4 regions of the Clostridium sp. B9 genome follow, and region 4 is predicted to be linked to each of the others. Evidence: riboswitches for the same ligand, from Rfam matches in the RefSeq annotation. Region 4 holds a riboswitch; each other region holds the start of a gene.
What was found. Region 4 has a riboswitch for S-adenosylmethionine ahead of metF (methylenetetrahydrofolate reductase [NAD(P)H]). Riboswitches for the same ligand answer to the same signal wherever they lie in the genome.
Positions count from the first base shown of each region.

Region 1: it holds a riboswitch for S-adenosylmethionine, as region 4 does, so the genes downstream of both, ACQZHJ_RS15865 (Na+/H+ antiporter NhaC family protein) here and metF (methylenetetrahydrofolate reductase [NAD(P)H]) in region 4, are expected to answer to the same signal.
Region 2: it holds a riboswitch for S-adenosylmethionine, as region 4 does, so the genes downstream of both, metK (methionine adenosyltransferase) here and metF (methylenetetrahydrofolate reductase [NAD(P)H]) in region 4, are expected to answer to the same signal.
Region 3: it holds a riboswitch for S-adenosylmethionine, as region 4 does, so the genes downstream of both, ACQZHJ_RS17410 (O-acetylhomoserine aminocarboxypropyltransferase/cysteine synthase family protein) here and metF (methylenetetrahydrofolate reductase [NAD(P)H]) in region 4, are expected to answer to the same signal.

Region 1 covers NZ_JBNWKA010000003.1:3,533,614-3,541,874, reverse strand. The annotation lists tRNA gene ACQZHJ_RS15910 (tRNA-Gly) at 1-26, shown strand, start outside; tRNA gene ACQZHJ_RS15905 (tRNA-Gly) at 47-121, shown strand; gene ACQZHJ_RS15900 (HNH endonuclease) at 259-663, opposite strand; gene ACQZHJ_RS15895 (hypothetical protein) at 857-1,549, shown strand; tRNA gene ACQZHJ_RS15890 (tRNA-Arg) at 1,656-1,732, shown strand; tRNA gene ACQZHJ_RS15885 (tRNA-Gln) at 1,736-1,810, shown strand; tRNA gene ACQZHJ_RS15880 (tRNA-Gly) at 1,874-1,947, shown strand; tRNA gene ACQZHJ_RS15875 (tRNA-Lys) at 2,010-2,085, shown strand; gene ACQZHJ_RS15870 (pyridoxamine kinase) at 2,340-3,182, shown strand; SAM riboswitch class I at 3,272-3,435, shown strand; gene ACQZHJ_RS15865 (Na+/H+ antiporter NhaC family protein) at 3,538-4,857, shown strand; gene ispF (2-C-methyl-D-erythritol 2,4-cyclodiphosphate synthase) at 4,994-5,470, opposite strand; gene ACQZHJ_RS15855 (class D sortase) at 5,833-6,486, shown strand; gene ACQZHJ_RS15850 (anti-sigma factor domain-containing protein) at 6,549-7,565, shown strand; gene rluF (23S rRNA pseudouridine(2604) synthase RluF) at 7,582-8,261, shown strand, end outside.
Region 2 covers NZ_JBNWKA010000003.1:3,339,995-3,348,255, reverse strand. The annotation lists gene spoIIID (sporulation transcriptional regulator SpoIIID) at 1-50, shown strand, start outside; gene mreB (rod shape-determining protein MreB) at 141-1,178, shown strand; gene yyaC (spore protease YyaC) at 1,217-1,747, opposite strand; gene ACQZHJ_RS14830 (hypothetical protein) at 1,852-2,517, shown strand; tRNA gene ACQZHJ_RS14825 (tRNA-Thr) at 2,704-2,779, shown strand; tRNA gene ACQZHJ_RS14820 (tRNA-Tyr) at 2,785-2,870, shown strand; tRNA gene ACQZHJ_RS14815 (tRNA-Val) at 2,875-2,950, shown strand; tRNA gene ACQZHJ_RS14810 (tRNA-Thr) at 2,972-3,047, shown strand; tRNA gene ACQZHJ_RS14805 (tRNA-Tyr) at 3,053-3,138, shown strand; tRNA gene ACQZHJ_RS14800 (tRNA-Thr) at 3,166-3,241, shown strand; tRNA gene ACQZHJ_RS14795 (tRNA-Tyr) at 3,247-3,332, shown strand; SAM riboswitch class I at 3,408-3,514, shown strand; partial or broken gene metK (methionine adenosyltransferase) at 3,777-4,953, shown strand; gene nagA (N-acetylglucosamine-6-phosphate deacetylase) at 5,083-6,219, opposite strand; partial or broken gene recD2 (SF1B family DNA helicase RecD2) at 6,357-8,261, shown strand, end outside.
Region 3 covers NZ_JBNWKA010000003.1:3,847,019-3,855,279, forward strand. The annotation lists gene ACQZHJ_RS17395 (YjiH family protein) at 1-1,098, shown strand, start outside; gene ACQZHJ_RS17400 (homoserine dehydrogenase) at 1,140-2,429, opposite strand; gene ACQZHJ_RS17405 (homoserine O-acetyltransferase/O-succinyltransferase family protein) at 2,464-3,330, opposite strand; gene ACQZHJ_RS17410 (O-acetylhomoserine aminocarboxypropyltransferase/cysteine synthase family protein) at 3,331-4,617, opposite strand; SAM riboswitch class I at 4,750-4,858, opposite strand; gene ACQZHJ_RS17415 (staygreen family protein) at 4,952-5,749, opposite strand; gene ACQZHJ_RS17420 (sugar O-acetyltransferase) at 5,886-6,476, shown strand; gene msrA (peptide-methionine (S)-S-oxide reductase MsrA) at 6,498-6,971, shown strand; gene ACQZHJ_RS17430 (N-6 DNA methylase) at 6,968-8,261, opposite strand, start outside.
Region 4 covers NZ_JBNWKA010000003.1:2,347,740-2,356,000, forward strand. The annotation lists gene ACQZHJ_RS10455 (alpha-mannosidase) at 1-255, opposite strand, end outside; gene ACQZHJ_RS10460 (GNAT family N-acetyltransferase) at 529-1,140, opposite strand; gene ACQZHJ_RS10465 (homocysteine S-methyltransferase family protein) at 1,183-2,022, opposite strand; gene ACQZHJ_RS10470 (homocysteine S-methyltransferase family protein) at 2,040-4,388, opposite strand; gene ACQZHJ_RS10475 (methionine synthase) at 4,381-5,049, opposite strand; gene metF (methylenetetrahydrofolate reductase [NAD(P)H]) at 5,058-5,945, opposite strand; SAM riboswitch class I at 6,018-6,248, opposite strand; gene ACQZHJ_RS10485 (lysophospholipid acyltransferase family protein) at 6,407-7,138, shown strand; gene ACQZHJ_RS10490 (alanine/glycine:cation symporter family protein) at 7,183-8,261, opposite strand, start outside.

The sequences.
Region 1 (8,261 bases), 1.2 Mb from region 4:
GGGTTCGATTCCCGGTACCCGCTCCATTTATGAAAAAAATAAATATGCGGGAGTGACTCAATGGTAGAGTGTCACCTTGCCAAGGTGAAAGTTGCGGGTTCGAGTCCCGTCTTCCGCTCCATAGTAAAGCAACTGAGATTTCAGTTGTTTTTTTGTGCTTTTAATAATTTTTCTAAAAAATAATATAACGTAATATATACAAACCAACATACAAATTAATTACAAAAAAAGCTAACAAGAGTTATTTTCTTGTTAGCTTTAAATACAACTAATTGCTTTTTGCAATATAAAATCTTCTATATATTCTTCTGAATAAATCTTTTTTCCCATAAGTCTAAATATTAAATCATCTTTAGAGTAGCCTTCTTTAAATAGTTTAAGGTCTTTAGTAAGTTTTTTTAGTGAACCAGGTGTAAGACCAAGCATTTTCTTAACCTCATTTCCTGTATAAAAATCCTTTTTAAAAAGTTCAAAAAGGTTATTTTGCATTTCAAGTTTATATTTTAAATCAATGACCTTATCTCTATGAGGACCACTTTTAGAACGGTGGTGTTTTCTGCATAAATATTTATAGTTTAAATTGAAATCTAGACCACCTTTTGATTTATGAACTATGTGGTGAACATCTGCATAATCACCGCAAATTTCACAATAATAAGACATATAATCCTCCTCACTTTTTTATATACCCATTTATAGTACTAAAATAGCATAAAAAATAGGTTTTATCAATATAAGTAAGGTATTTAGAACTATATGAGGATATATAAGGAAATATAGTTTTTTTTAAGCTTTGATGTAACAAAAAGTTAACAATATAATTAAAGTATAACGTATATACAAAGGGGGTTTTGCAATGCGTAACTTATTTCATCAAAAATTTAAACAAGAAGAAAATCCCGAAAAGTTTTGGGGTGAGTTAATAAGAAAAAATGAAACCCTAAAAGGTAGAATGTTCAAAAATGAACCTATAACTGAAGATACAAAATATCTACATTATGTGATATTTAATAGAAATGTTGGAATACAAAATGTTTGGGTAATGGTTCCAAACTTTAATCGCTTAGTACAATTTATTCAATACGTTTTTATGCCAGAAGCCTATTATAAATGGGTTGAAGGTAAGAAAAAATTAATAACACATATACCATCAATTGATGTTGAAAAAATAGTTTCTATGATAAATAGTAAAGCTAGTGAAGAAGATAAGAAGAAAATGAAAAATGATATTGCAGCCTTAAAAAAAATAAATGGGTTAAGTGCTGATAATGGAATGAGAAAGTTAAGAATCTTTTGTAGTAGATTTAACAACAACTGGCTTGGAGATGACGATGAATTTTTATATATAAAAGTTTTTAATAATGCTGAACAATTAGGAAAATTCGTTGTTGATACTAATTTACAAACTGATTGTGAGAAATGCTATGAAGAAACTATAGGAATGACTGCTGAAGAATGGTTTAAAGTATGTGCTAATGCTCATAAAAATAAAGAAGATGAAGCAATATTTAAAAAAGTATTATTCAAATATTTGGAAGATGTTGTTTAAAATCAACACGCTTAGTATTAATTAAAATAAAATTATAAAAATAATATAAAAAAATGTTGACATATTAAAAAGAAATATGTATAATAATTTTTGTTGATTCAAGTTTGTATCTTTAGCTCAGCTGGATAGAGCAACGGCCTTCTAAGCCGTGGGTCAGGGGTTCGAATCCCTTAAGGTACACCATACTGGGATATCGCCAAGCGGTAAGGCAACGGACTTTGACTCCGTCATTCGCAGGTTCGAATCCTGCTATCCCAGCCAAATTTTTTATGGAAAAACTTGTTGACAATATATTAACAATATGTTAATATATAAACATACTAAGCGGGTGTAGTTCAATGGTAGAACACCAGCCTTCCAAGCTGGATACCCGGGTTCGATTCCCGGTACCCGCTCCATTTTTTAACTATGACTGTAAATTTATTCAATAATAGTTAAGAAGTTAAATAAAAGTAAATATGCACCATTAGCTCAGTTGGTAGAGCACCTGACTCTTAATCAGGGAGTCCAGGGTTCGAATCCCTGATGGTGCACCAAGCATCGCTTAACTTAAGCGATGCTTTTTTTTATAAAAAGATATTACTTTAGATAAAGTTATATAGATCTTTTTATGAAATAACATCTAATTTTCAATAATATTTTATTTTAAGTGAGTAGTTATTTTCAGTTATATCTTAAGACATAACTTTGAAGGGGATATAATAGAATCGATACATTTGATATAACTTTAAGTAAACAATATAATATTAAAGAATAAAATTTTTGTGGATATTTGAAGGGAGATAAATATATGAGACCAATGAAGAAGGTAGCTGCAATACATGATATTTCATGTTATGGAAGAGCAGCTTTGGCAACTATAATTCCTATATTATCTTCAATGGGAAATCAAGTTTGTCCACTTCCTACTGCAGTATTATCAACGCATACAGATGGATTTGGAAAACCAGCTATTAGAGGATTAAGTGATTTTATATATGAAACAAAAAATCATTGGAAAAAACTAAATTTAGATTTTCAATGTATATATAGTGGATATTTAGCAGATCCAAAGCAAGTTAAATTTGTTGAGGATTTTATAAAAGATTTTAAAGAAAATGATACTTTAGTGGTTATAGATCCAGTTATGGCTGATAACGGAAAGTTATATGATGGAATGGATGAAAAAATGATTGATGAGATGCGAATCTTAATAAAAAGTGCAGATATAATAACTCCAAATATAACAGAGGCTACTTTACTTTTAGGAAGAGAATACAAAGAGGATTTAACTAAGGAAGAAGTAAAAGATTTCTTAATTTCTTTGAGTAAATTAGGTCCTAAAATAAGCATAATAACAAGTGTTCCTAGCATAAAAGGAAAAGAATATATTGATACTGTTCTTTATGATAAAGAGGAAAATATGTTTTACACATATTCTCATAAAAAAATAGATGCTTTTTATTGCGGAACTGGAGATGCTTTTGCTTCACTTTTAATTGGTGGAGTATTAAGAGGCGAATCTATAGAAGAATCTCTGGGAAAAGCTTGTGATTTTATAGCTGAAGCTATTGAATATAGTGAACAATTTGACTATCCACCAAATGAAGGAATAGCTTTAGAAAGCTTATTATATAAATTAGTAAACAAATAATCATTAAATGAATAAAATGTTAAAAAGTGCAAAATATCATTGACATTGAAAAAGTAGCATGATACTATTTAGAAAATAAAATTTAATAAATCTTATCAAGAGAGGTGGAGGGACTGGCCCTGTGAAACCCAGCAACCGGTAATTCTTTGCGGTTAAACTATACTGATTTTAAAAAGTTTAGATTCAGTAATATTTTGTTGTGCAAAGATTTATAGCGGTGCTAAATCCTGCGGTAGAAACTGAGAGATAAGAAAACGAATCTGTAAGAATAATAACTTCTATCTAAGGATAGGAGTTTTTTTATTTTGTAGGATAAATAAAGATAGGTTTATTAAATAGATTAGGAGGAGAGAAAATGAAAAAAGAAGGTAAATTTTCAGCATTATTACCATTAATAATTTTTGTAGCAATCTATTTAGGAACTTCAATTTTGATGAAGGATTTTTACTCAGTATCTGTTTTAGTTCCAGGAATAATAGCAGCTTTAGTTGGTATTTTCATGAATAGAAAGAATGGAATTGAGAAGAATATAGAGACTTTTTGTAAGGGGGCTGGAAACAGTAATATAATTTTAATGTGTCTAATATTTATATTAGCAGGCGCTTTTGCAGAAGTAGCAAAGAATATGGGAGCAGTTGAATCAACTGTTAATTTAGGATTATCAATATTACCTCAAAACATACTTATAGCAGGTATATTCCTAATAGCATCATTTATAGCTATATCCTTAGGAACATCAATGGGAACAATAGCTGCTATAGCACCAATAGCTATGGGGATAGCAGAAAAAACAAATATAGGATTACCTTTGATTGTTGGAGCAGTAGTCGGTGGAGCAATGTTTGGGGACAATCTATCAATGATTTCTGATACAACAATAGCAGCTACTAAAACTCAAGGGTGTGAAATGAGAGATAAATTTAAGGTCAATTTTAAAGTTGTTTTACCAGCAGCAATCTTAGTTGTAATAGCTTATGCTTTCCTAGGAAGTGGAGCAGATGTTTCTATGGCTGGAAACTATGAGTATAGTTTAATAAAGGTTGTACCTTACTTAGGAATATTAGTAGCAGCATTAATGGGGGTTAATGTAATAGCTATATTATCAGGTGGAATAGTTTTAGCTGGTGGAATAGGATTTTTAACAGGATCTATGAGTATTAAAATATTCTTTGATTCAATTTCAGCTGGGGTTGCTGGAATGAGTGAACTTATATTAATTTCAATAATAATTGGGGGAATTGTTGAAATTATAAAAGAGAATGGCGGAATAGATTATGTGTTAAATTTAGTTACTAAGAGGATTAATGGCAAAAGAGGGGCAGAATTTGGTGTTGGTTTATTAGTAAGTTTAGTTGATGCATGTACAGCTAATAACACTATAGCTATAGTAACAGTAGGACCTTTAGCTAAAGATATTTCAGATAAGTATAATTTAGATTCAAAAAGAGTTGCAGGAATATTAGATATGTTTTCATGTTCTGTTCAAGGAATAATACCTTATGGAGCACAATTAATGTCAGCAGCAGCTTTAACTGGATTAACTTCATTTGAAATAATGAAATTTTTATTCTATCCTTACTTAATGGGAATAAGTGCAATAATATTTATAGCATTTTTCCAAAAGAAAGAAGTTACAGTACCAAGTGCTGACTTAGATGTTGCAGTAACTCAATAATTTTATAGCAATAAGCACTTAAAGGGGATAATTATATATGGAAAAAACTGTGGATAAGATTTGGGGCAATCTTATCCACAGTTTTTTATTTTAGATTATGTTTTAAGTAAGTGTTGATTTAAAACATAGTCTTATTTTATATTTGTTTAGTTATAAGACAAATACTTTGAGAAGATATACCTTCACCTGAACCAGTGAAGCCAAGACCTTCTTCTGTTGTAGCTTTAACATTTATTTGATCTAAATCTATTTTTAATGCTTTAGCTATATTTTCTCTCATTTTAGGAATATGCGGAGCCATCTTAGGTCTTTGAGCTATTATTGTTGCATCTATATTTGAGATTTTATAATTATTTTTATATAAAAGTTCACCAACAAACTCTAGTAATTTTATGCTATCTGCACCTTTATATTTGGGATCAGTATCTGGGAAGTGCTTACCTATATCACCAAGGGCAGAAGCTCCTAAAAGTGAATCCATAATAGCATGTAATAAAACATCTGCATCAGAGTGACCTAAAAGCCCTTTTTCATAAGGGATTTTAACTCCTCCAAGGATTAAATCTCTTTTTTCAACAAGTTTATGTACATCGTACCCCATACCTATTCTCATCTTAATCACCTCTTTAAAATATGGCTTTGTTTTAAGTGAGTGTTGATTTCTAATTATATCTAGAAAGTAACAACGGTTTAAAACAGAGCGTTAAATAAAATACTTTATGATTAATTATATAGAATTATAAATCTCATATCAAAGTCTAATATATTATATTTTGATATGAGATTTATTAAGTTACATTAAAAAAGAAAATTTGTTTGTAACAAAAGCAGTATTATATTAAAGTAAAATTAGTTTATGGGCATAAATCAAATAATTGTAAAAGATATATTATACCTCTTAAAATTTTATATAGATATAATATGTGCTATGGTATAATAAAAGGGCAAAATTAAATAGAAAGGGTGTATTGAGAAGTGTGGGGAAAAATTAGAAATATTCTAGGAATTTTTCTGATTGTTGTTGGAGTAGGTCTTATAGGTGTAACCATTTGGATGAGATACGATACTTATAAGCAACAACAGGCTGTATTAGAAAGTTTTAAAAGCTTAACTTTTGATGTTCCTGAGGGTGAAGAACAAGAAGATGCTAAGTTGAATGAAGAGGGAACAGCGAAAGAAAAACTTAATGCTAATGCAGAAGAAGCAAGTACTAAAAAACCTTCAAAAGCCAAACTTGAAGAGGGTGATGGGATTGGTATATTAAGTATTCCTAAGATTGATTTAGAAATAGGAATAATAGAAGGTGTTAGATATGAAGACATAAAATATGTTGTTGGACACTTTCCAGGAGCGCCAATGCCAGGTGAAAAAGGTAATTTTGCAATAGCTGGTCATAGAATGTCTTACTTTGGAGAAGCTTTTAAAGAAATTGATAAGCTTGAAAAAGGGGACAAGGTTTATGTAACTTATAATGGTAAGAAATATACTTATGAAGTAACTGATATGTATCAAGTTACTCCAAGTGAAACAGAGGCTTTAAATCCAACTGATGATGCCACTATGACTATAGTTACATGTACTATTGATGCTAAGAATAGAGTAATAGTAAAAGGAAAATTAGTAGAATAAGACTGGGTTTTTGCCTTAGTCTTATTTTTTGTAAAATATATAAATAAAGGAGTTTGGAGAAGGTGAGTGAAGTAACTTTCAGACGAGATAAGTATATTTTTTCAAGTAGAAATATTAAAAAGAATTTAGATAAGGCTGCTTTGAAAAAAGAAATTTCTGTTTTCTTAAAGGAGCTAAGAAGTTTTAAAGTTGATATTAAAAATTTAACTTCTGAATTTTATAATATTGAAGAAAGAAATTTAATACTTAACATAGCATATTACTTGGTAGATGAGGAGGTTCTCTTAAGAAAGATTCTAAATAGAAGAGAACTAAGTACAAAAGTTATAGCCAAAAAAACTGGATTTAGTAATGAAAAGATAGTTAAATGGTCAGACTATATAATTGCATATATGATTTTACTATATAGTGCTGACTATACCAATTTGGCAACATACTTAAATATAACTTTTAAGGATTTAGAAGCTCTTGCAGTTATAAAGGGTTCTAATGGAGAAGAGGTTATTTATAAAGGTTTAGTCATTAAAGAGGGCAAAAAAAGTACTATAATAATGACTAAGGATGGTCAATTTGTAAGAATAAAAACAAGATGTGAAGATAAAGTTGGAGAAGAGCTTTCTGGTAAGGAAAAGAAGACTTTAAAGCATTATAGAAAAATAATAGTAAGTACAATATTAATATTAGCTGTACTTATTGGAGGATATACATATATCTATAAGCAACAAGAAACTACTATTTTAATACAAGGAACTTCTAAGGTGAAATTAGGATTAAATAGATTTGATAGAGTAGTTTATAGTTATTCTCCTACTGAAAAAGGAAGAATATTAGTAACGGAATTAGATTTAGATAACTATAAATTTGAAGAGGGTATGATTGCAGTCTTAAAAGGTTTTGAGAAAGAAGAAATGATGCCTCCAAATAGAGTTGTTAATGTTTATATAACAGGAGAAATGGTTGATACTGTTGATTTAAATAAGGTTATGGAATATGTAGATCAAGTTAATAATGACAAGATACCTACTAATAACTTTAAAATAAAAATAAATAATTCAGGATATGAAAAGAAAAATAATTAGGAAAGGATTATTTATAGTGAGTAAAATAGCTAAAAAGAACAATAGAAAAGAAAGAAGCTTTTCTAATAAACCAAAGCAAAGAGGAGATAAAAGATCTCAAAGTAAAAAGAATACTGAGCAAAAGCCAATAAGCAAAAGTAAGCCAAAGTTTGCAAAGAAGGCTTCAGAAAAGAATACAGTCATTATTTCAAATAAGAGTGAAGTAAGAGATGAAGTAAGATTAAATAAGTACATAAGTGAAACTGGAATCTGTTCTAGAAGAGAAGCTGATAAGCTTATAGAACAAGGAAGAGTAAAGGTTGATGGAGTTAAAGCATCAACAGGAACTAAAGTTTCAAAAGGGCAAGTTGTTTCAGTTGATGGAAAGCCATTAAAGGTTGACAATGAGTTAGTTTACATAGCTTTAAACAAACCCGTTGGAATAACTTGTACTACTGAAAGTAAAGTAAAAGGAAACATAGTTGACTTTGTTAATCATGAGAAAAGAATTTTCCCAATAGGAAGATTAGATAAGGATTCACAAGGATTAATTTTCATGACTAATGATGGTGATATAGTAAATAAAATTCTAAGAGCAGGAAATAATCATGAAAAAGAATATGTTGTTACTGTAGATAAACCAATAACTGATAGTTTTATAAAAGGTATGAGTAATGGAGTTCCTATATTAGGCACAGTGACAAAGAAGTGTTTTGT
Region 2 (8,261 bases), 990 kb from region 4:
ATATAAGAGGTGGAAAAGCTACAAAACTAAAGTATAAAGTTATTGAATGATAAAAATATTCCTTATATAATAAAAGTTAGTATTTATGTATAATTATAATTGACAAATAATAATTTTATTATATATTAGGGAGTGTAAATATGTGGTTTTGGAGAAAAGGTACAGATATGGGTATAGACCTTGGAACGGCTACTGTCCTAGTTCATATGAAGGACAAAGGTGTTGTATTAAAAGAGCCGTCAGTTGTAGCCATAGATAAAAATAAAAATAAAGTCTTAGCAGTTGGAGAAGCAGCTAGACAGATGATTGGAAGAACGCCAGGTAACATAGTAGCATTACGTCCAATGAGGAATGGAGTAATCTCTGACTATGAAATGACAGAGGCTATGTTAAAGTATTTTATTCAAAAAGGTATTGGAAATAAAAGAGTTTCAGCACCAAAAGTAATGGTTTGTATACCATGTCAGGCAACTGAGGTTGAAAAAAGAGCAGTAATAGATGCTGCTAGAAGCGCTGGAGCTAGAAATGTTTATTTAATAGAGGAACCATTAGCAGCTGCCATTGGAGCCGGTTTAGATATAGCTAAAGCAAGTGGTCATATGGTTGTTGATATTGGTGGAGGTACTGCAGATATAGCTATAATATCATTAGGTGGAATAGTTATAAGAGAGTCTGTTAAGGTAGCTGGAGATAGGTTCGATGAGGCTATAATAAAGTTTGTTAGAAGTAAATACAAGCTTATGATAGGTGAAAGAACTGCAGAGGAACTAAAAATAAAAGTTGCTACAGTTGTAAAAGGACATAGAAATGAATCTATAGAGGTTAAGGGAAGAAATTTAGTAACAGGTCTACCAGGAATAATTACAGTAGATAGTGAAGAACTTAGACTTGCATTAAAAGATGATGTTAACATAATAGGTGAAGCTGTTCATTCAGTTTTAGAAAAAACACCACCTGAGTTGGCTGCGGATATAATTGAAGAAGGTATTCTGATGACTGGTGGAGGTTCGCTTTTAAATGGATTGGATAAGTTTATAGAAGAGAGAACTGGAGTTACGGTTCGTATAGCAGATGATGCTGTAGATTGTGTTGCTGAAGGTACTGGAAAAGTACTAAAAACATTTGAAAAAATAAATTTAAGTATGGATGACTTAGAGGTTAAATTAATAGATGAATAAAAATAACCATATATCTCTTATATTTAAGAGATATATGGTTATTTTTTTTTCATAGCTAAGTAATAAGCATGAATTAGTGCATCAACTATAACGTTAGACATGTCCATTATAAAGTTAAGTCTAATTGGTCTGCTTGTGAAAGAATCTATATTTTCAGAAGAATCAACAATTGCTATTATTGAAGCATCTCCAACACTTCTTAGAGATTTGCCAACACCCTTTCCAGGATGAATTGGTTCATTTCGTGTATGGATTTCTCCTATTGATTTAGAATCTCCTAAACAGGCATCTATTGCGATTATATGATGATCAGGATATTTTTTTAATATTTCTGTTATTTTCTTATCAAGGTTTAAAGCATGTATTGGTGAATCTAATGTTCCAAGTACCTCAAGTGGAAAAAACTTTTTCTTCAAGAGTGTTCCAACTAAAGGACCTAAGCAATCACCTATACATTTATCTGTTCCTATACACACTATTAATGTTTTTTCATTAATATGATCTTTTAAAAAGTTTGATATTTCATAATAAGCCAAATAATTTTCATAATAGGTTTTAATTTTTTTCAATATCTCACCTCCTGATAAAGTATATGAGAGTAAATGAGTAAATATTAAAGAGGAGTATAAAAAAGATTTTAAAAGGCAATTATTAAGACAGGAGGTGGTCTTAAATGAATAAGAGGTTTTTCACTTTTGTAATCTTATTTTTAACAACAGTAACAGTTGGAATTATGTTTTGGAGTACAAGCGCAAGATTTAATTTAAGTAAAGAAATTAATGATGGAAAATTAAAAAATGAATTTGTAGAACAAGAATTAGACACAGATAGAATAATAAAAGAAATAGAGAAAAATATAATTAGTGAAAATGTTAGAGATATTGATAATGAAACTGAAAATAATGATTTAGAAAAAGATAGTAGTAACAGGAAAGATATAATTGATAAAGAGGAAAGTGGCGATGAGATAAATAATAAATCTAAGGTAAATAAAGATAGAGAATATATTATAAATGATGTGGAAGGAGATTACTCTAATAAAGGTAATTATTCCTTAGAAGAAGAGGAGGAGAGTTTAGAAGTATTTAAGGTAGATAAATTTTCTATACCTTCAAGAATAAAGAGAAGTGATAAATTAAAACTTTTATCAATAGCTAAAAATTTAAGTATTGTAGATTATGGAGTTTTGTTAGAACATGTAAAAAGAAGTGATGAATTAGGTGCTGCAGTAGATATATTTAAGATATTAAAGAATAAATTGGATGATGATGATTATAATCTCATTAAAGAAGTAATGAATCCATATATTAATATTGAGTTAATAGAGAACAATATTTAATATAAATAAAGCAAAATAATAACTAGTGCAAAATGGAGTAAATAATAGAAATTAAAAGTAAATTAAAAATAAGTTAACATAATAGCTTTAAATGGCCTTAAATTAAGTTTGAAATAAACAGCGTAACAATATATACTAAGTCTTGTCGATTGGCGGTGAGCCAAAACGACAGAAAAAAATAAATGCGCTGGTGTGGCTCAATTGGCAGAGCAGCTGACTTGTAATCAGCAGGTTATCGGTTCAAGTCCGATCATCAGCTCCATAAGTGGTGGAATTCCCGAGTGGCCAAAGGGGGCAGACTGTAAATCTGTTGTCGGACGACTTCGAAGGTTCGAATCCTTCTTCCACCACCAATAAGGTCGCATAGCTCAGCTGGGAGAGCACCTGCCTTACAAGCAGGGGGTCACAGGTTCGATCCCTGTTGCGACCACCATTAAATAAATTTAATAAATGTGCTGGTGTGGCTCAATTGGCAGAGCAGCTGACTTGTAATCAGCAGGTTATCGGTTCAAGTCCGATCATCAGCTCCACAAGTGGTGGAATTCCCGAGTGGCCAAAGGGGGCAGACTGTAAATCTGTTGTCGGACGACTTCGAAGGTTCGAATCCTTCTTCCACCACCATTTATAAAATAAAATATTAAACACTATGCTGGTGTGGCTCAATTGGCAGAGCAGCTGACTTGTAATCAGCAGGTTATCGGTTCAAGTCCGATCATCAGCTCCAAATGTGGTGGAATTCCCGAGTGGCCAAAGGGGGCAGACTGTAAATCTGTTGTCGGACGACTTCGAAGGTTCGAATCCTTCTTCCACCACCAGCAAGAGACACTTATCAAAGTGTCTCTTTATTTAAAATAATATCGAATTAAAATAGAATATTTAGTATTTATATACTCTTATCCAGAGAGGTGGAGGGAACAAGGCCCTATGAAACCCGGCAACCAGTGAGCAATCACCACGGTGCCAATTCCGGTAAAGAAAATTCTTTACAAGATGAGAGAAGATAAATTTAGTGTATAACTAGAATCTCTTCTTAAATCTATAAAAGGATTAAGAAGAGATTTTTTTGTTTAATAAAAAAATATTTTTTAACAGCGCGCATTAAATTATGGTTTTTATTAGACAGTTTAATTAGAGATATTGTTTTAAATAATTGGATAGAATAATTTATGAATTAGTAAGAATATTTAGGGTTTTTAAATAAAAGATATATGAAAGGGGTGAATAAGCTATTCTAAAGACGTTAGAATAGCGATATAAACATGAAAAGATTATTTACATCAGAATCAGTTACAGAAGGACATCCAGATAAAATATGTGATCAAATTTCAGATGCAGTTTTAGATGCTATATTTGATAAAGATCCAAATGCAAGAGTTGCTTGTGAGACAGCTGTTACTACAGGATTAGTAATGGTTATGGGAGAAATAACAACTAATTGTTATGTTGATATTCCTAAGATAGCAAGAGAAACAATTAGAGAAATTGGTTATGACAGAGCTAAATATGGATTTGACTGTGAAACTTGTTCAGTTATGACTACAATAGATGAGCAATCTTCAGATATAGCTATGGGGGTTGATGAGGCTCTAGAGTCAAGAGAAGGTGAGAAAATTGACATAGACGCTGTTGGAGCAGGAGACCAAGGTATGATGTTTGGTTTTGCTACAAATGAAACAGAAGAATTTATGCCAGCTCCAATCGCTATGGCTCATAGATTATCAAGAAGATTAACAGAAGTAAGAAAGAACGGAACTTTACCTTACTTAAGACCAGATGGAAAAACTCAAGTTACAGTTGAGTATGAAGATAATAAACCAGTTAGAATAGATGCTATAGTAATATCTACTCAACATGGACCAGAAGTTACTCAAGAGCAAATTCAAGAGGATTTAATGGAGCATGTTATAAAAGCTGTTATACCAGCTGAGTTATTAGATGAAGAAACTAAGTACTACATTAACCCAACAGGAAGATTCGTTATTGGAGGGACCTCAAGGGGATGCTGGATTAACAGGAAGAAAAATTATAGTTGATACTTACGGTGGATATGGAAGACACGGTGGTGGTGCTTTCTCAGGAAAAGACCCAACTAAGGTTGATAGATCAGCAGCTTACGCAGCTAGATGGGTAGCTAAGAACTTAGTTGCTGCAGGTGTTGCAGATAAGTTAGAAGTTCAAGTTGCATATGCAATAGGTGTTGCTAAGCCTGTATCAATAATCGTAGATACTTTTGGAACAGGAAAAATATCAGATGCTGAAATAGTTAATATAATAAACAAAGTATTTGATTTAAGACCAGGAGCTATAATAAGAGACTTAGATTTAAGAAGACCAATCTACAAGCAAACAGCTGCTTATGGACATTTCGGAAGAACAGATGTTGAACTTCCATGGGAAAACTTAAATAAAGTTGAAGAAATAAAGAAAAATCTTTAATATATAGAAGAACCAATTAAGAATTCCTTAGTTGGTTCTTTATATATTATTAATTGAAGTTTATGTGATTTAAAAATAAAGCGAAATAGAAAAATACCTACTAGAAATTAATCTAGTAGGTATTTTTTTCTATGCTTGGTGAACTAGTTTTCCGTTAACTATTACATATTTGATATCTATGTTTTCATCGAAAAGTATTAAGTCAGCGTCGTAGCCTTCTTTGATTAATCCTTTTCTGTCATTTACTTTACAGTGTCTAGCTCCGTTATAAGTAGCCATTTTAATAACTTCGTTTAGTGGATAGTCTGTATTGTTGAATATGTTCTTAACTGCAACATCTAAAGTTAAGATAGAACCTGCTAATGAACCAGTCAATAGTCTCGCAGCTCCATTTTTAACTTCAACATCTTGACCGCCTAGTGAGTACATTCCATCAGGCATACAACAAGCCATCATAGCATCAGTTATTAATAACATCTTATCTGTTCCTTTTTGTTTATAAGCTACTCTTAAACTTGGATATGCTATATGAATACCATCTGATATTGTTTCAGTAGTTATTTCACTATCAAAAACAGCACCTACAACACCAGGTTCTCTATGAGTAAATGGAGTCATAGCATTGAATAAGTGAGTAGCATGTGAGCATCCACACTTGATTCCTTCCATAGCTTCTTCATAATTTGCTTTAGTGTGTCCCATTGAAACTACTATTCCTTTTTCGCTTAAGAATTTAGTAAGTTCTTTAGCACCATCTATTTCTGGAGCAAGAGTTATTGAAACAACATCGTCTTCATGCTCTCCAACTAACTTATAAAAGTTCTCTTTTGTTGGAGGTATTAGGAAATCAGGGTTTTGTGCACCTATAGCACTTGGACTTATGAATGGACCTTCTAAGTGAGCACCTAAAACATTAGCACCGTCAGTTCCTTCAGTTTTTGCTTTGTGTATAGCTTTCATTGATTGGCATACATCTTCAGCAGCAACTGTCATTGTTGTTGGTAAGAATGAAGTAGTACCATGTTTAACTATAACTTTTGAAATTTCGTTTATAGCATCAAAAGTACCATCCATAGTATCGTGTCCACCAGCTCCGTGTATATGAACATCTATAAATCCAGGAGATAGGAATAAACCTTGTCCATCTAATACTTCACAATTAGTTTCTTCTACTGGATTTATAGCTTTTATCTTTCCGTTTTCAATAAGTATATTTCCAGCTTCAATTCTATCCAAATATACTATATTACAATTTTTTATTAACATACGAATCACCTTCCTCAATATTAATATTAAGATTTTCACTTCACCAAGTCAACAAAATAAAGTTTATGATTTAAAATTAACAATTGTGATATAATTAATAGTAATAACAATTTAAGAGAAACCTTTTTGGAGGTAATATGGAAGTATTAAATGGAATAGTTGAAAGTATAGTATTTAAGAGCTCTGATACAGGGTATACAGTAATAAAATTTAGAGAAAATAATAATATTCATACAATAGTAGGAGTTCTTCCACACATAAAGGAAGGACAGAATTTAAAAATAACAGGAAACTGGGTAAATCATTCTCAGTTTGGAAAACAATTTAAGGTAGAAGAGTGTGAGGAAATATTACCAACTTCAGAAGCAGGTATAGAGAAGTATTTATCTTCTGGAATAATACAAGGAATAGGTCCTGTTACTGCAAAAAAAATTGTTAAAAAGTTTGGAGCAGATACATTAAATATTTTAGATAATCATATAGAGAGATTAAAAGAAATAGAGGGAATAGGAAAGAAAAAGCTTGATACTGTTATTGAGTCTTACAGAGAACAGAGTGAACTTAAAAATATAACAATATTCCTTCAAACTCATGGCTTAAGTGTAAATCAGTGTTTAAAAATATATAAGAAATATGGAGCAGGCGCAGTTGAAACTGTTAAAAATAATCCATATGTTTTGTGTGATGAAATATCAGGAATAGGATTCAAAACGTCAGATAAAATAGCTAGGAGTCTAGGGATAGAAGTTGATTCTCCATTTAGAATTCAAAGTGGAATAAGATATGTAATAAATGAATTCTGTGCTAATGGACACACATTTATGCCAAAGGAAGAACTTCTTAAAGAAGCAAGTAATGTTTTAACTGTTGATGAAAAAATAATAGATGAAAATATAAAAAATGCAGCTTTAGATAGAAAGATAAAATTAGAAAAAGTTCATGATAAAGAAGGTGTATTTACAATACCTAATTATTATTGTGAACTTGGAATAACGAATAGGATTTTAACATTAGCAATTAGCAATTTTCAAAGTATAAATGTTGATGTTGATCACTTAATAGTTCAGTTTGAAAAGAAGAATAACATAACTTTTGCTGAGTCACAAAAGGATGCTATAATAAGTGCTTTTCAAAATGGAATCGAGATAATAACTGGAGGTCCAGGAACAGGTAAGACAACTATAATAAAGTGTATAATTGAAATATTTGAAACTTGTGGATTAAAGGTTCTTTTAGGCGCACCAACAGGAAGAGCAGCAAAGAGAATGAGTGAATCAACAGGTAAAGAGGCTACTACAATACATAGAATGCTTGATATGGGTGTCTTTGAAAAAGATGAAAGTCTATTTGTGACTAATACTGAGGAACACTCTTTAGAGGCTGATGTAGTAATAATCGATGAGGCTTCAATGATAGATATAACTCTTATGAATGCTTTATTAAAGTCAATTAAGGTAGGAACAAGGCTTATTATAGTAGGAGATGTTGACCAGTTACCTTCAGTAGGAGCAGGAAATGTGCTAAATGATTTTATAGAAAGTGGATTTACAAAGGTTGTACGTTTAAAGGAAATATTTAGACAAGGGAAAGAAAGTATGATTGTTGTAAATGCACATAAAATAAATAAAGGTGAGATGCCTAAATTAAATGAAAAAGGAACAGATTTCTTTTTTATAAAAAATGATATTCAAGAAGGAATTTTAAATACAATAATAGATTTAATAAATACAAGACTTCCAAAGTTTAATTCTAAGTGGGATAAATTAAAGAGCATACAGGTGCTTGTTCCTATGAAAAAAGGAGTACTTGGAGTAACTAATCTTAATGAAAAGATTCAAAGTGTGTTAAATCCAAAGGCTTCATATAAAAAAGAGAAAGAATTTAGAAGTATGATTTTTAGAGAGGGAGATAAGGTCATGCAAATTAAGAATAACTACTCTCTAAAATCGAACCAGAATAGCAGGGAAAGGTGAACATGAAGGATCAGGGGTCTTTAATGGTGATATGGGATTCATTGATAATATAGATTTAGATGGTAAGAA
Region 3 (8,261 bases), 1.5 Mb from region 4:
CTAAATTCGTTATTAAATGTTAACTGGATTTGGAGTATAGCTAGAATATTAGGCGGATTATTCATAATCTTAGCTTTCACAGGATTTGGTCCTGAAATAATAAAATCAGATATTACTGGTGCATTCATATTGAACGATTTATTACCAACACTTATAGTTGTATTCTTCTTTGCAGGATTATTCTTACCATTACTTTTAAACTTTGGTTTATTAGAATTCTGTGGAGCATTACTTACTAAGGTTATGAGACCTTTATTCAAATTACCAGGTCGTTCATCAATCGACTGTATGACTTCTTGGTTAGGAGATGGAACTATTGGTGTTTTACTTACATCAAAGCAATATGAAGAAGGATTTTACACAGAAAGAGAAGCTTGTATAGTTAGTACAATGTTCTCAGTTGTTTCAATAACATTCAGTTTCGTTGTTTTATCACAGGTTGGATTAGAAAATATGTTTATTCCATTCTATTTAACTGTAACTCTTGCTGGTGTAGTTGCTGCTATAATCTTACCAAGAGTTTGGCCATTAGATAAAAAAACTGATGCTTACTACAACAATGTAGAACCTCAAAATGTTGAGGATGTTCCTGAAGGATTCACTCCTTTCACTTTCGGAGTAGCTAAAGCAGTAGAAAAAGCTCAAAACGAGAGTAGCTTAGGAAAATTCTTTACAGATGGTATTAAGAACGTACTTGAAATGTGGATAGGCGTTTTACCTGTAGTTATGGCAATGGGGACTTTAGCTCTTATGGTTGCAGAGTACACTCCAGTATTCCAATGGCTTGGAGTTCCATTCATTCCATTATTCCAATTACTTGGAATTCCAGAAGCTGCTGCAGCATCTCAAACTGTTATAGTAGGATTTGCTGATATGTTCTTACCATCAGTTATAGCTTCAAAAACAATAACTAGTGAAATGACTAAGTTCGTTGTAGCTGCTGTTTCAGTAACTCAGTTAATATACCTATCAGAGGTTGGAAGTGTTATCTTAGGATCAAAGATTCCTCTAAACTTAAAAGAGTTATTCATGATTTTCTTAATGAGAACACTAGTTACTTTACCAGTTATAGCACTTGTTGCTCACTTATTATTCTAAGAGATAAAAAAGGTTGTCCAAATGGACAACCTTTTATTTCTTTAAAAATCTTCTATTCTTATAACATTATGAACTGTACATATTTCTTCTAATTTCTCTAAGCTTTCTATTGCTTTACTTATACTTTCTTCCTTAGTTTCATGAGTTGTCAGAACTAGTGTTATAAAATTATTTTCAACTTCTCTTTGGGCAATAGACTTTACATTAACATTACTCTTTCCAAAAACATTTGTTACAGTTCCTAAAACCCCAATTTTATCTTCAACTGATATCATCATATAATATTTGCTCTTTATTTCATCAAAGCTTCTAGTTTCTCTAACCCATAAGTTATTTTTGGTTACTAATCCTTCTGCCTCTAAGCTTATATTGTTTCTTAATATAGATATGATATCACTGACAACTGCACTTCCTGTTGGTAAATCTCCAGCTCCCTTTCCATAGAACATTAAATCTCCCACTGCATTTCCTCTTACAAAGACGGCATTAAATGAGTCATGAACATTAGCTAATGGATGTCTTTTAGGTATCATTGTTGGATGAACTCTAAGTTCTAGTTCCCCTTCAACCTCCTTTATAATTCCTAAAAGCTTTATAACGTACCCAAATTGATTTGCACAATCTATATCACTCTTTGTTATATTGGAAATTCCTTCTCTATATACATTCTCAGTATTTATCTTAGTTCCAAAAGCTAATGAAGCTAAAATAGATAATTTATACTGAGCATCGTATCCCTCAACATCCGAAGTTGGATCAGCCTCTGCATATCCTTTCTCTTGAGCTTCTTTTAAAGCATCTTCAAAGCTAGCTCCTTCAAACTGCATCTTAGTTAAAATATAATTTGTTGTTCCATTTATAATTCCATAGAGACTTTCTATCTTATTTGCAGTCAGGCTCTCATTTATGCCTGCTATTATTGGAATTCCTCCAGCTACACTGGCCTCGTAATTCAATCCTACCCCTTCTTCATCTGCAATCTCATAAAGTTCATCACCTTGTATTGCTAATAGCATCTTATTTGCTGTTACTATATGCTTTTTGCTTCTCATTGCTTTAATTATATATTCCTTTGCTGGTTCTATTCCACCCATCAATTCAACAACTATCTTTATATCATCGTTGCTTAAAATTTCATTATAATCTGTTGTCAAAAGTTCTTTGGGAACATCAACTAATCTTGGCTTATCGATATTTCTAACTAATACCTTACTAATCTCAATATTATATCCTGACCTTTTAACAATCTCTTCTTTGTTAGCATTAAATATCTTCCAAACCCCACTACCAACATTACCTAGGCCAAGCAAAGCTATCTTTATATTCTTCATAAAATAAATCCCCCTTAGAATATTACTTATTGCTTTAATTATTTTTCACAAAATTAATCCAGTTTTTATATATTCTTTTTCCTGTTTCTTCCCAAGAAAATATAATTTCATTTTCTATATTATTCCCCAGGAAATAATTTCTAGGAAGTTCTATATTTGCCCCTTTATTCTTATCTCTTAGATACTCATTCTTTAAAACTTCCTTATCATATTCTAAGTGCCCCAAAACATAATAATCATTATAGCTTCCTTTTAATAAGCTATACTCTCCTATTTCACTTTCAGCTAAAACCCTAAGCCTTGAATCTTTTATAATATCTTCTTTGCATAAGGTTGAATGCCTTGAATGAGGACATTTAAAACCATTTTCTATACCCTTTAAAATTTCATTTTCTAATAAAACCTCATGAGAAAATACCCCAAATATTTTACTATTAACATTGATTTTTCTAACCCCATAAATATAATTCAAAGCCATTTGCGCACCCCAACAAATATAGAAGGTTGGTCGCTTATTATTCTTTAGAAACTCAATTATTTCTCTTAACTCATTTTTATATGAAATATCATTAAATTCTAAAGTTTCTAGTGGTGCTCCTGTTATTATAACTCCATCCAATTTATTCTTAAGCTCATTAAAAGTACTATAATTTTTATTCAAATATTCCTGTGATGTAAGCTTTGATTTATGAGATTTAATCCTTATAAAATCAACAAATATTTCTTCCTTAGAACTTAATAACATTTTTAATATATGCCCCTCGGTCTCTCCTTTTAATGGCATTAAGTTTAGTATTCCAATTCGTTTTTTATTATCATATGCCTCATTTTGTAGAAAGATTTCCTTAGAGTTTAAAGTTTTGATTCCTTCTAGCTCCAAAGTTTTTAAATATAAACTCATTTACTCATCACCTAATTTATTAAAAGCTTGCTCAAAATCATTTATAATATCATCTATTCCTTCTATTCCAACTGAAACTCTTATTAAATCCTCTGTAACCCCAGCCTTAACAAGATCTTCTGAAGATAATTGTCTATGAGTTGTACTAGCTGGATGAAGAAGGGTTGTTCTAACATCACCTAAATGAACAACTAATTGAGCTAACTTTAGATTATCTATAAATTTCTTTGCTGCCTCTATACCACCTTTTATTCCAAAAGATAATAGTCCAGATGCCCCTTTAACTAAATACTCTTTAGCAAATTCATAATCCTTATGAGATTCTAATAGTGGATAATCAACCCAAGTAACATTATCATTACGCTCTAAATATTTTGCTAATGCCAATGCATTTGAACTATGTCTCTCCATTCTCAGATGAAGAGTTTCTAATCCAATATTAGTTAAATATGCATTAAATGGACTAATTGTGCATCCTAAGTCTCTAAGTAGTGTAACTCTTAGTTTAGTTATATATGCAGCATTTCCAAAAGTTTCAACATATTTAACTCCATGATAACTCTCATCAGGTTCTACTAGACATGGAAATTTTCCATTTTCCCAATTAAAATTACCTCCATCAACTATTATTCCTCCTAATGCCAGAGAGTGACCATCTGAATATTTACTTGTTGAATGAACCACAACATTAGCTCCATGTTCAAAAGGATTGAATAGGTAAGGTGTTGCAACAGTATTATCTATCACTATTGGTATTTCTCTTTTCTTTGCAACTTTAGAGAATTTTTTCATATCTAAAACTCTTAAGGATGGATTTCCTAAGCTCTCTCCAAGTATAAGTTTTGTATTATCTTTAATACTTTCATTTAATTCACCTTCACTACAGTCTGGTGATATAAATGTTGTTTCAATCCCCCAATTTTTTAAAGTCACTCCTAAAAGATTGAATGTTCCTCCATAAACAGTTGATAGAACTACTATATGTTCACCAGCCTTACAAATATTCAAAACTGCTAGTAAAGTAGCTGATTGACCTGAAGATACACAAACTGCGCCAACTCCACCTTCTAGACTTACAAACTTTTCTTCTAAATTACTAACTGTAGGATTACTTATTCTAGTGTATATATGCCCTGCTTCCTTTAAGTCAAAAAGATTCGCAACTTGATCACAGTTTTCAAATTTATAAGATGTACTTTGAACTAAAGGTTGAGTTACTGGATCTCCTGAATCAGGATTAAACCCGCCCCTTATACATAATGTTTCTTTACTAAAATTGTTACCCATTATTAAATGCCCCCTTTTATTTAATACATCTTTTAAAATTATATCCCCAAATAAAAAAGCTATTTCCCTATCCAAAAGATAAAGAAATAGCTGTAAATGCATAATAAAAAACTACACAAATATACCTATAATCTCTTATCTCTCAGGATTATTCCTGCAGGATTTAGCACAATTCTGATTTATGATAATCAGCTGTTGCTAGGCTTCATCGGGCCAGTCCCTCCACCATTCTTAATAAAAGATGTATAAACACGATTTTTTAATTTTAAACCAATTATAATGTATTAAATCACTAAATTCAATATTATCCACTAATTAAATCATTAAAGTTTTTTTATCTAGGATTTTTAACACTCTTTGTCAAAATGCCAGTAGGTGTAATAAAAAATTCAATTATAAAATTATTATATAGTGGCTGATTTTCTCCGACTTTTACTCCAACATATGCTTTATAATTCATTTCACATTTGTTTTCAGTATCCATCTTAGCAACCTCTAACAGCTCAACATCCTTTAAACAATAGTAAACATCTTTCTCATAAAGCTTAACTACTTCCTCTTTAATATAAGGATTTAAAATAGTTACTATGAAAGTGTTTATAAATGGATCATTATCGTCTAGAATACTTTCTTGCTTATAAAGCTCTTCTTTAGTCTCATTACCTTCTAAACGAGTTTCATCAACTCTTATATTATAATTTCTGAATGTTCCATAATTCTCAATCTTATTAAACTCATCATAAGCTGATATAAATCTAACTATTATAGGACTATCTAATAAATTCTTATTGTCTTCTAAGAATTTTCTATCTCCATACTTTATAGCAGATAAAGCAAGTGGTAACTCTTTTCTAAAAATTCTTTCTCTTTTTGCAGCATCAGCTTTTCCACCATTTCCATCTACATAAACATATATCTTAAATATAAATCTTTTATCTACTCTCTTCCATTCTCCAAAAACTTCGTCTCTTTTCATTGAATTTATCTTATCATATGCATATGTCAACGCAACTGTGAGAAATAATTCTCCAGTTTCATCACAATGAGTCAATGTATATTTTCTTCCCTCTACAGGCTTTTCATCTGTAATCCCTGTTCTAAACTCAACACTTAACCTTCTAGGATTAAACATAACCTAACACCTCAAAAATAATACTATTAGCCATTAATTATATGAATATTTGATTATATTTATGATAAGCTAATGAAAAAAATTTTCCTTATTGGTAGAATTAACTTGAGAATAATACTACAAAGGAGAGTGCTTTATGGTAATGACAGAAAAAGAAAAAATGATAAACGGATTACCTTATAACCCTGGAGATACTGAATTAGTTAGAGATAGATTTAAGGCTAGGGTTTTATTTCAAAAATTTAATAATTTAAATCTTCCTGATAATATTGAAGAAATGGACAAGACTTTTGAAGAGAGAAGTCTTATATTAAAGAATTTATTTGGTTCAACTGGAGAAAGTATTTATATAGAACCAAACTTCAAATGTGACTATGGCTATAACATCTCAGTAGGAAATAATTTTTATGCAAATTTTGATTGTGTAATGCTTGATGTTTGTAAAATAACTATAGGAGAAAATTGTTTCTTAGCTCCTGGAGTTCATTTATATACTGCAACTCACCCATTAGATCCTATTGAAAGGTTGAAAACTGAATTTGGTAAACCAATAACAATAGGTAATAATGTTTGGATAGGTGGACATTCAACTATAAACCCTGGTGTAAACATAGGAAATAACGTAGTTGTAGCTTCTGGAGCTGTAGTTACTAAAGATGTCCCTGACAATGTTTTAGTAGGTGGGAATCCAGCAAGAATTATAAAAGAAATTAAAGTTCAAGGATAACTATTTTGGAGGGTAAATCTAATGAAAAAAATAGTGCTTGGAGGCGGGTGCTTCTGGGGAGTAGAAGAATTTCTATCAAGAATAAATGGAATTGTAGCTACAGAAGTTGGATATGCAAATGGTCGTACAGAAAATCCTACTTACGAGGAAATCTGTACTAAAAATACTTATTTTGCTGAAGTTTGTGCAGTTACTTACGATGAAACCATCTTACCACTAACTTCTTTATTAAATGAATTTTGGACTATAATAGATCCAACATCATTAAATAAACAAGGTAATGATGTTGGTAGTCAATATAGAACAGGTATTTATTATGTTGACTCTTCTGACTTAAATGAAATCTTAGAAAGTAAAGAAAACATTCAAAAATTCTATTCAAAAAAGGTTGTAACAGAAGTTAAACCACTTGAGAATTATTATAAAGCAGAAGAGTATCATCAAAAATATCTTAAAAAGAATCCTAATGGTTATTGCCACATAAGATTAGATTAAGTTGCATGAACTAAATTCTTTTTAAAAGTTAATATAAACTCTTCGGAGTCCTTTGATATTTTAGCGGCATGACTGACTATATTATCTATACAACTTAGCTCATAAGCTATTGTTAAATTAGCTCGTCTATTTTTATAGGCTTTCTGAGCTAAAACCCGAAGTTCTTCTTTTTCTTTATCCTTAAAGTCTAAGAGTGGAATTCTAGATACATATCCTGAAGTTATCATGTTGCTTCTTATCAAAGCCCCTCTAACCATATAAGTCACTAAGGATGAATTTAGATAGGCTAAAAGCCACCACATATCCTCTGTTTCACATATTATATTAGGGTTCACACCAAATGTTGCTCCCTTTGGCAATATACAAGCTGCAAACTCAATTCCAATTGATGAACATGTTAACCCAGGCTTATATAGTAATTTTTTATTTCTAACATTAAAGTTTTCAACATTCTTTTCTATGTTCAAAAAATCTTCATGCAAGTAAATAACTCTTTCTGTATAAAATTTATCTTTACCTGGATTCTTATAAAAAGGTATATTAAAAACTCCCTCTTTATTTTTAGATAAATATTTTTTATCATTTCCTGTAGATATACCAGTTACACACTTAAAGCATTCTCCTAATCTAATGTTATTAAAAAGCCTTCTTATATCTTTTGGACATTCTATGAGAAATTCTAAATTATCTTTCTTGCCATTTAGGATAATTTCATCAATTCCATATAAATTCTCACTATACTCTCCCTCTAAATTCTTTTTAAGTAATTCTCTAAACTCACACATTGATTTAGCCCTATTATTCACAATTACTTTTTTTTGATATTTCTTTCCTTTTCTTAAAATAACTATGCTTGTTCTAACATCAGCTCCCTGATTATGAAAAAGTTCTCTTGGGCACATAGTTATTTCTTCTATTGAACATTCATCTATTATTTTTTTCCTAAGTGATTTATGGTTCTTTGCTGAGAAAAATGAGTCATGAGTTATAAGTCCAATAATAGCTCCCTCTTTAGCCTTGTCTATAATCGCATATATAAACATGCTATACATATTATGAACTCCTACTTCTTGAAAAAATCCCTTTAAATATTCCTTATTCTTTTTTATAAAATCAACTTCATGACAATTGTATGGTGGGTTTGCAATATAATAATCATACTCCCACTCCTTAGTATTTTTATGAGTGCAATAATAACTTATAAAATCTTTTTTCTTGAACTCACAACTATAGTGTTCCTTATATCTTATTAAATCCATTCCTAGAGTTTTAACCCCTAAGTCATTAAAA
Region 4 (8,261 bases):
ATACCAAGGGCCTACATGAAGTCTTCCCTCTTCTATTAATTTCTTTAACCTATCAAACATATATGGCTTTACTTCTAAGTAATCATCTAAAGCTATTGTTTGTCCATCTAAATGGAAGAATTTAAAATGCTCATTATTCTCTAATGTATCTATTAATGAATCCATGAAATCTACTAATTTAACTCTATGTTTTTGAAATGGTATGTACCACTCTCTATCCCAGTGACTATGTGAAACTACGTGTACTTTTTTCATACCTAACCTCTCCCTTATCTAAAGTTCTTTAACTATATCTAGATTATATACGTTTACAACACATTTCTTCAATTTTCAATCTTATATGTTTAGTGGACTTTTTATAGGTTATTTAATTTTTAACCTCTATTTTAATTAATATGCTTTAAATAAGTTTGGATTTATATCTATAAACCAAAACTAGTTAAAAGTAAAAATTAAATATGGATAAATATATTTTTAATAAAAGATAAAGCATATCAAAATAACTTTGATATGCTTTATAAAAACTATTTATATATATTTAATATCATTTTTTATTAATGAATAAACACATATACTAATGTATTCATCTTTACTATTATTATAATAATGTTCTCTTAATACTCCATCCTTATGAAAGCCAAGTTTTTCTGATAATTTAATTGATGAAATATTATTGCTATCTATCATGGCTATAATTCTATTCATATTTAAATTTTCAAAAGCAAAGTTTTTCATAGCTTTAATACACTCTGAAGCAACTCCTTGTCTCCAAAACTTTTTAACTATAGTATATCCAATCTCTGTATTATTAGAGTAAAAGTCTATATTATAAAAGCCTATATCTCCAATAAACTCGCCACTTTCTTTATTGATTATTGCCCATCTTATCCCTTTTTTATTATTATACATTGCCTCAACTTTTCTAAGATAAAAATCTGCTTGTTTTCTTGGATCTGAGACTTCTATTCCTGAATATTTCATGACCTCTTTATCAGAAAATATCTCGATAAAATTCTCCCTATAAATTTCTGATATTTCCTTTAGTATAAATCTATTTGTTTCAATTACTGGAAATTCTCCAAAAATTCTTTCTAAATGATTTTCTAAATTTAATTTTTTCTGTCCACTATTATTCCCCATAAAGATCTCCCCAATTTTTAATTTTAGATTTGCTTTAAATACTTATACTAAATCTCTAAGCTCTCTTATATATTCTGGAGTTGTTCCACAACATCCGCCTATTATTTTCACACCTAATTCCTTAGCTTTTCTAGAAAATTCTTCAAACTCTAATGGACTTTGAGCATACTTTAACTCTCCCTCCACTCTTTTTGGCATACCTAAATTTGCTTTTATCATAATAGGAAGTTTTGTTTTATTCTTTAATATTTTTAATGCTTCTAATATTAGTTCATATTCAGTACAATTTATTCCTAACGCACTTATTCCACTATCATTAAAACTATTACAAAGTTCATCTAAAAATTTTTCTATATCTTTTTTACCTGCTAAAGTGAATGAACATATTATTGGCTTGTTAGTTAATGTTTTAGCTTTATTTACTGCTATTTCACCTTCTTTAATGCTCCCTAGTGTCTCAAATAAAACTAAATCATAAATTTCTTTTCCTACCTTAATTATTCTTTCCGTATTTTCTTCAATTACTTTTTTAAAGTTATCACTATATTCATCTAAGTAATATGAAAGTGGTCCTATATCTAAAGCTAATGAAACTTTATCTCCTGATGCTTTCTTTCCAATTTCAAGAGCATTAGTTACAACCTCTTCTAAAGAATATCCATTCTTTTTAGCATTTATTATATTACACATAAATGTATTGCTTAATATAATTTCAGCTCCTGACTCTATATACTCTTTATGGATTTCTTCTATTAACTCTTTATTATGAAGATTTAATATTTCAGAAGATGTTTTTCTCAAATCAACGCCTGCTTCCATAAGCTTAGTTCCCATAGCTCCATCAGCTATTATAAAATCTTTTTGTAAATCTAATTCTTTCATCTCTAATGTTCTCCCATCTATTTCTTAAATATATGTTTTGCTATTTCTACAGCCTTATTGGCATCCTTAGCATAAAAGTCTGCTCCTATTTTCTTTGAATATCCTTCTGTCAAAACTGCTCCACCAACAAAAACCTTAGTTTTTAAGCCTTCTTTTTTGAGAATTTCAATTGTATCCTCCATACTTTTAAGAGTTGTTGTCATCAAAGCACTTAATCCTAAAAGTTTAACTTTATGTTTATGACAAGTCTCAACTATTATTTTAGGCTCTACATTTTTCCCTAAGTCAATGATATCATATCCATAGTTTTCTAATATTACCTTAACGATATTTTTTCCTATATCATGTATATCTCCCTTTACGGTAGCTAAAACTATTTTTCCTTTTGAAACTTCTCCTCCCTTAAAATCAATAGAAGATTTAATAACCTCAAAGGACTCCTTAACAGTTTCTGCTGAAGCTATTAATTGGGGAAGAAATATCTCTTCTCTCTCAAACTTTCCTCCTACTATATCTAGGGCAGGAATTAAGTAACTATTTACTATATCCATCCCTTCTTTCTCTTTTAATAATTCCTTAGTTTTTTCTTTTGCCTCTCCCCTTCTCCCTTTAATTACTATATCTTTTAAGTCTATAGAAGCTACTACTTTTTCTTCACCCTTTTTCTCTTCTTTATTTTGAGAATAATGCTCTATATATCTATTAGCCCCTTCATCAATTCCACTTAAAAGTTCATAACCTCTAATAGTTTTCATTATCCCCTCTTTATTAGGGTTTACTATTGGAAAATCTAGTCCTTCATTTAGAGCTATACCTAAGAAGACCTCATTTATATTTTCTCTATTAGGAAGTCCAAAGGAAATATTAGAGACACCCATAGCAGTTTTAACTCCAAGCTCTTCTTTTATTTTTCTAAGAGCATCTAAAGTTTCTCTTACTTCCTTTTGATTTGTAGCAACAGTTAATACCAACGGATCTAGTATTATATTATCCTTGCTTATTTCATAAGCTAAGGCTTTATTTATTATAAACCTTCCTATTTCTAACTTTTCATCACAGGTTTTAGGTATTCCCTTATTATTTAAAGTTAACCCTACAACCATAGCTCCATACTTTTTAACTAAAGGAAGTATATTATCTAACACCTCTTCTTCTCCATTAACAGAGTTCACTATACACTTTCCATTATAATATCTTAATGCTTCCTCTATTACATTAGGATCTGATGAATCTATTTGAAGAGGAGTATCTAAAATACTCTGTAGCTCTTTTACTATCTTAACCATCATGTATTTCTCATCTATTTCAGGTATTCCTACATTTACATCTAATATCTTAGCTCCTGCCTCTACCTGTTCTATCCCTTGTCTTACTATATAATCAATCTCCTCATTTATTAAGGCCTCTTTAAATCTTTTTTTACCTGTAGGATTTATTCTCTCTCCAATTATAGAAATTTCATTTTCTCCCTTAGCTACTAAGGATGGTGTGCAAACTCCACCTACATTTACTTTTTCTCTCTTTTTACGTCTTATTCCTTTTAGCCTACTGGAAATCTCATTTATATACTCTGGCGTTGTCCCACAACATCCTCCTATATAACTCACACCTAATTCAACAAATTTCTCTGCACATTCTCCAAAAGCTCTTTCATCAACTTTATAAATAAGTTCTCCACTTTCTAAGCTTGGCATACCTGCATTAGCTTGTACTATCACTTCTAAGTTTGTTGAGTTTACTATTCTTCTAACTATATTCTCCATTTCTATTGGACCTAAAGAGCAGTTTACTCCTAAAGCATCTACACCTAAGCCTTCTAAAGTCATTGCCATACTCTCAGGAATGCATCCTGTAAATGTTCTTTCATTTTCTTCAAAGCTCATAGTACAAAAAACAGGTAAATCTGAATTTTCCTTTGCAGCAAGTATGGCAGCCTTAGCCTCATATAGATCACTCATAGTTTCTATAAGTATTAAATCTACTCCATTTTTCTTTCCCACTACCACCTGCTCTTTAAATATTTCATAAGCCTCATCAAAACTTAAGATTCCCATAGGTTCCAAAAGTTCCCCTATGGGCCCTATATCTAAAGCAATTTTAACCTCCTTATTTCCTCTTGCCTTCTTTGCTATATCTACCCCTTTTGTTATAACCTCTTCTAAACTAAAGTCTAACCCCCTTAACTTTTTTCTATTTGCTCCAAATGTATTTGTTGTTATAATATCTGCTCCAGCTTCAATATAGCTTTTATGAATCTCTAATATAACCTCTTCATTCTTTATATTAAAAAGTTCTGGATTTTCTCCAACCTTTAATCCCATTTTTTGAAGCATTGTTCCCATAGCTCCATCAAAAATTTTAATCATAGCATTTCTTCCCACCTTTTCTGTAATTACATTTATTATAGAAACCACATTGCTCACAACTTCTAATATTTTTATTATTTTTAAACTTACTTACCCCTATTATTGCCGTAACTGATTTTCTTGGAATTAAAATATTACTCTCTGTGACATTTAATCCAATAGTCCTTGATGCATCCACAAGTTCTAAAAAATCCTTTTGAAACTCTATTGGAAAATCTCCATAACCAGGACTAAATCTTCCTCTTGTGAATTCCTTATTAGCTTTCACTTTTTCATCTATAGAATTTTCTATTTCATCACAAACACCTTCTATAGCAGCTGTAGAGCAAGCATCTAAAACTAAAGCTTTTAATAAATCTACCTTCCCATATCTTTTAATAGCCTTTTCTACTTCATATCCTAATGTAACTCCAATTAAAATAACTTTGTAGCATCCCTTTAAATATTTTTTTATAGAGATACCTAATAAATTCTTATTTGTATCCTTTATTTCTAATCCTACCTCATTTTCTTCTATAGTGTATTCTCTATAAGCTACCCTATAATCAACCAACTCCCTACATTCTTCCATACATTTACAAATTAAATCTAACTCCTCCACTTCACCTTTTATGCCTAAATATCTAATAACCTCTTTTTTATCTATATTATTAATCTTCATTTTGTTCCTTAAGACACCTCTTCCTTTTTATTGACCGAATCTATAATATTTCTTGTTCCGCTAACTATATTCCGTGCAACATATGAGTTATTCATTGTGTATAAGTGTACACCTCTAACTCCGCTAGATATTAAATCTATTATTTGCTCAGTTGCATAAGCTATTCCAGCATCTCTTAAAGCTTCTTTATCATGTTCATACTTATTTACTATCTTCATAAACTTCTTAGGGAATCTTGCTTTGCAAAGGGATAATATCCTCTCTATCTGTTTTTTATTTACTACAGGCATTACTCCCGCTTGAATAGGTACATTTATTCCCTTTATCTCACAATATTCTAAGAATTCAAAAAAAGTATTATTATCAAAAAATAACTGAGATATTAAGTGTTCTGCTCCTGCATCAACCTTTCTCTTTAAAAAATCTAAATCTACCTTTCTATTAGTTGCCTCTGGATGAATTTCTGGATAGCATGCTCCTCCAATATTTATCCCTTTAAAATCTTTAATATGTTTTACTAAATCTATGGATGAATCATAATCTGAAACTATATCATTTAATCCCTTATCTCCTCTTAAAGCTAAAACATTCTCTATACCACTATTCTTTAAAGCAGTCAACGTATCCTCAATATCATTTCTTTTAGCACCTATACAAGTCAAATGAGCTAAAGCCTCTAATTCATACCTATTTTTAATAATAGAAGCCAACTCTATAGTTCTATTGCTTTTAAAATTTCCACCTGCTCCATAAGTTACACTTATAAAATCCGGTCTAAGTTCCTGTATATTTTCTAAAGTATTATATATATTTTCTATGGGAGTAGTTTCTTTGGGTGGGAAAACCTCAAATGATAAAACAAATTCCTTCTTATTAAATATCTCTTTAATTTTCATAATATCCCTCCTAAAATAAAAAATGCCTAAAGGAAATAATCCTTTAGGCAAAAATCGCTCATTATAATTTTGTACTTATCTCTCAGTAAACCTGCAGGATTTAGCACCAATATAGTTTCATAGCAATGGTTAAAGATAAGTATTAAACATTATATTTAAATTAATTATATACAGACTTAATAATATTAAATTTATCTATAAATTGTATAAAGTCTATATCAATACTTAAAATATTGTTGCAATTATAAAACTATTGGTTGCTGGGTTTCACAGGGCCAGTCCCTCCACCTCTCATGATAAGAAATTATTCTATTTTGGTAAATTATAGTATAAGTTTTCTCATAAGTAAATATTTAATATTTTTTTATTATTATAAATTTTTACTAAGCAATATATTTGATATTTTTTTCAAACTGTTATAATATTACTTAGTAACTAGTAATGTTAAAGGGGAGAAATATATGTTTAGATCTATATATTGGTATGGTAAAGGCTATACTTGGACATTAATAAAGTCATTACCTGATGTTAAGAAAATAAATAAATTAGAAGAAGAAGGTAAATTAGAAGAGCGTGAAGAATATATTTATAAATGTACTAGAGGTATAGTTAAGAGCTTCTTAGACCATGCCAACATTAAAGTACATGTAGAAGGTCAAGAAAACATTCCAGAAGGACCAGTTCTTTTAGTTGGTAACCACCAAAGCAATATGGATATCCCTGTAGTTATGTACTATATTGATAAACCAAAAGGATTTATAGCAAAAAAAGAACTTGAAAAAATGCCTATATTAAAACACTGGATGAATTTTTCAAGAGGTATTTTTATAGATAGAGAACATCCTAAAAAAGCTATGGCTGGTATATTAGAAGGAATAAAATACTTAAAAGAAGGATATTCAATGGCTGTTTTCCCAGAAGGAACAAGAAGTAGAAGTAGTAAAATGGGAGAATTTAAAGCAGGTAGCTTTAAATTAGCAACTAAATCAAAGGTTCCAATACTTCCATTTACTATTGATGGAACATATAAAGTAATGGAAGCAAACCATTATTTCATAAAGGGTGGTCAAGAAGTTAACTTATATATTCATCCACCTATTTATACAGATAAACTTACTAAAGAAGAACTTGCTGCACTTCCTAAAAAAGTTGAAGATATTGTTAGAAGTAAACTTCCAAACCAAGGAAGATAACAAAAAATCCATGAGCCTAAAAAGCTCATGGATTTTTATTTATATTAATTCAAAACAGTTCCTTGTAATTCTACCTTAGCCTCACTTAAAGACTTTTCTTTAAAGAATTCCTCTGTTTCTTCTATAACTACTTTTCTAAGTCCTATAATACCTACAAGGTTTGGTATCGCCATTAATCCATTTACTATATCTGCAACTATAAATATTAATGTTAATGGAAGGAATGATCCTACACCAACTAAAGTTATATATAGTATTCTATAAGGTTTTATAGCCTTTACTCCAAATAAGTACTCAACACATCTTTCTCCATAATAGTTCCATCCTAATATAGTTGTAAAAGCAAAGAACATAAGTCCTATGTTTACTATATATGTTCCTATGTTAGCAATAGGAAGTCCTATTTCAAAAGCTTGAGTTGTAAGTGCTGCTCCTTCTAAGTTTCCTGAGTAAGCACCAGTTAGTATAATAACTATACCCGTCATAGTACAAATAAGTATTGTATCAAAAAATGTACCTGTCATAGAAATAAGTCCTTGCTTTACTGGTGACTTTGTCTTAGCTGCTGCCGCTGCTATTGGAGCACTTCCAAGACCTGCTTCATTTGAAAATATTCCTCTAGCTATTCCACTTTTCATAACAGTAATTATACTAACACCTACCGCTCCACCTAATGCAGCTCTTGGGTTAAATGCACTTTCTATTATTAAAGCTATAGCCTTTGGAACTTCATGAATATTAAAAGCAATAACTATTACTACGCCTAAAACATAAAGACCAGCCATTAAAGGAACAACTTTTTCTGATACACTAGATATTCTTTTTATTCCACCTAAGACAACCAAGGCAACTAATATAGTAACTATTCCTGCTGTCACTATAGTTGGAGTATTAAATGTTATACTTGCTGCATCAGTTATTGATTTAACTTGTCCAAAAGTTCCTATACCAAGTAATGCTACTCCTATTCCAAAGAAAGCAAAAAGCTTAGCAAGCCAATTTAATCCAAGACCATTTTGTATATAGTACATTGGGCCCCCAGCCATCTGTCCATTCGCATCTACTGTTCTGTATTTAATAGCAAGTACACCTTCAGCATATTTTGTTGCCATTCCAAAAAAGG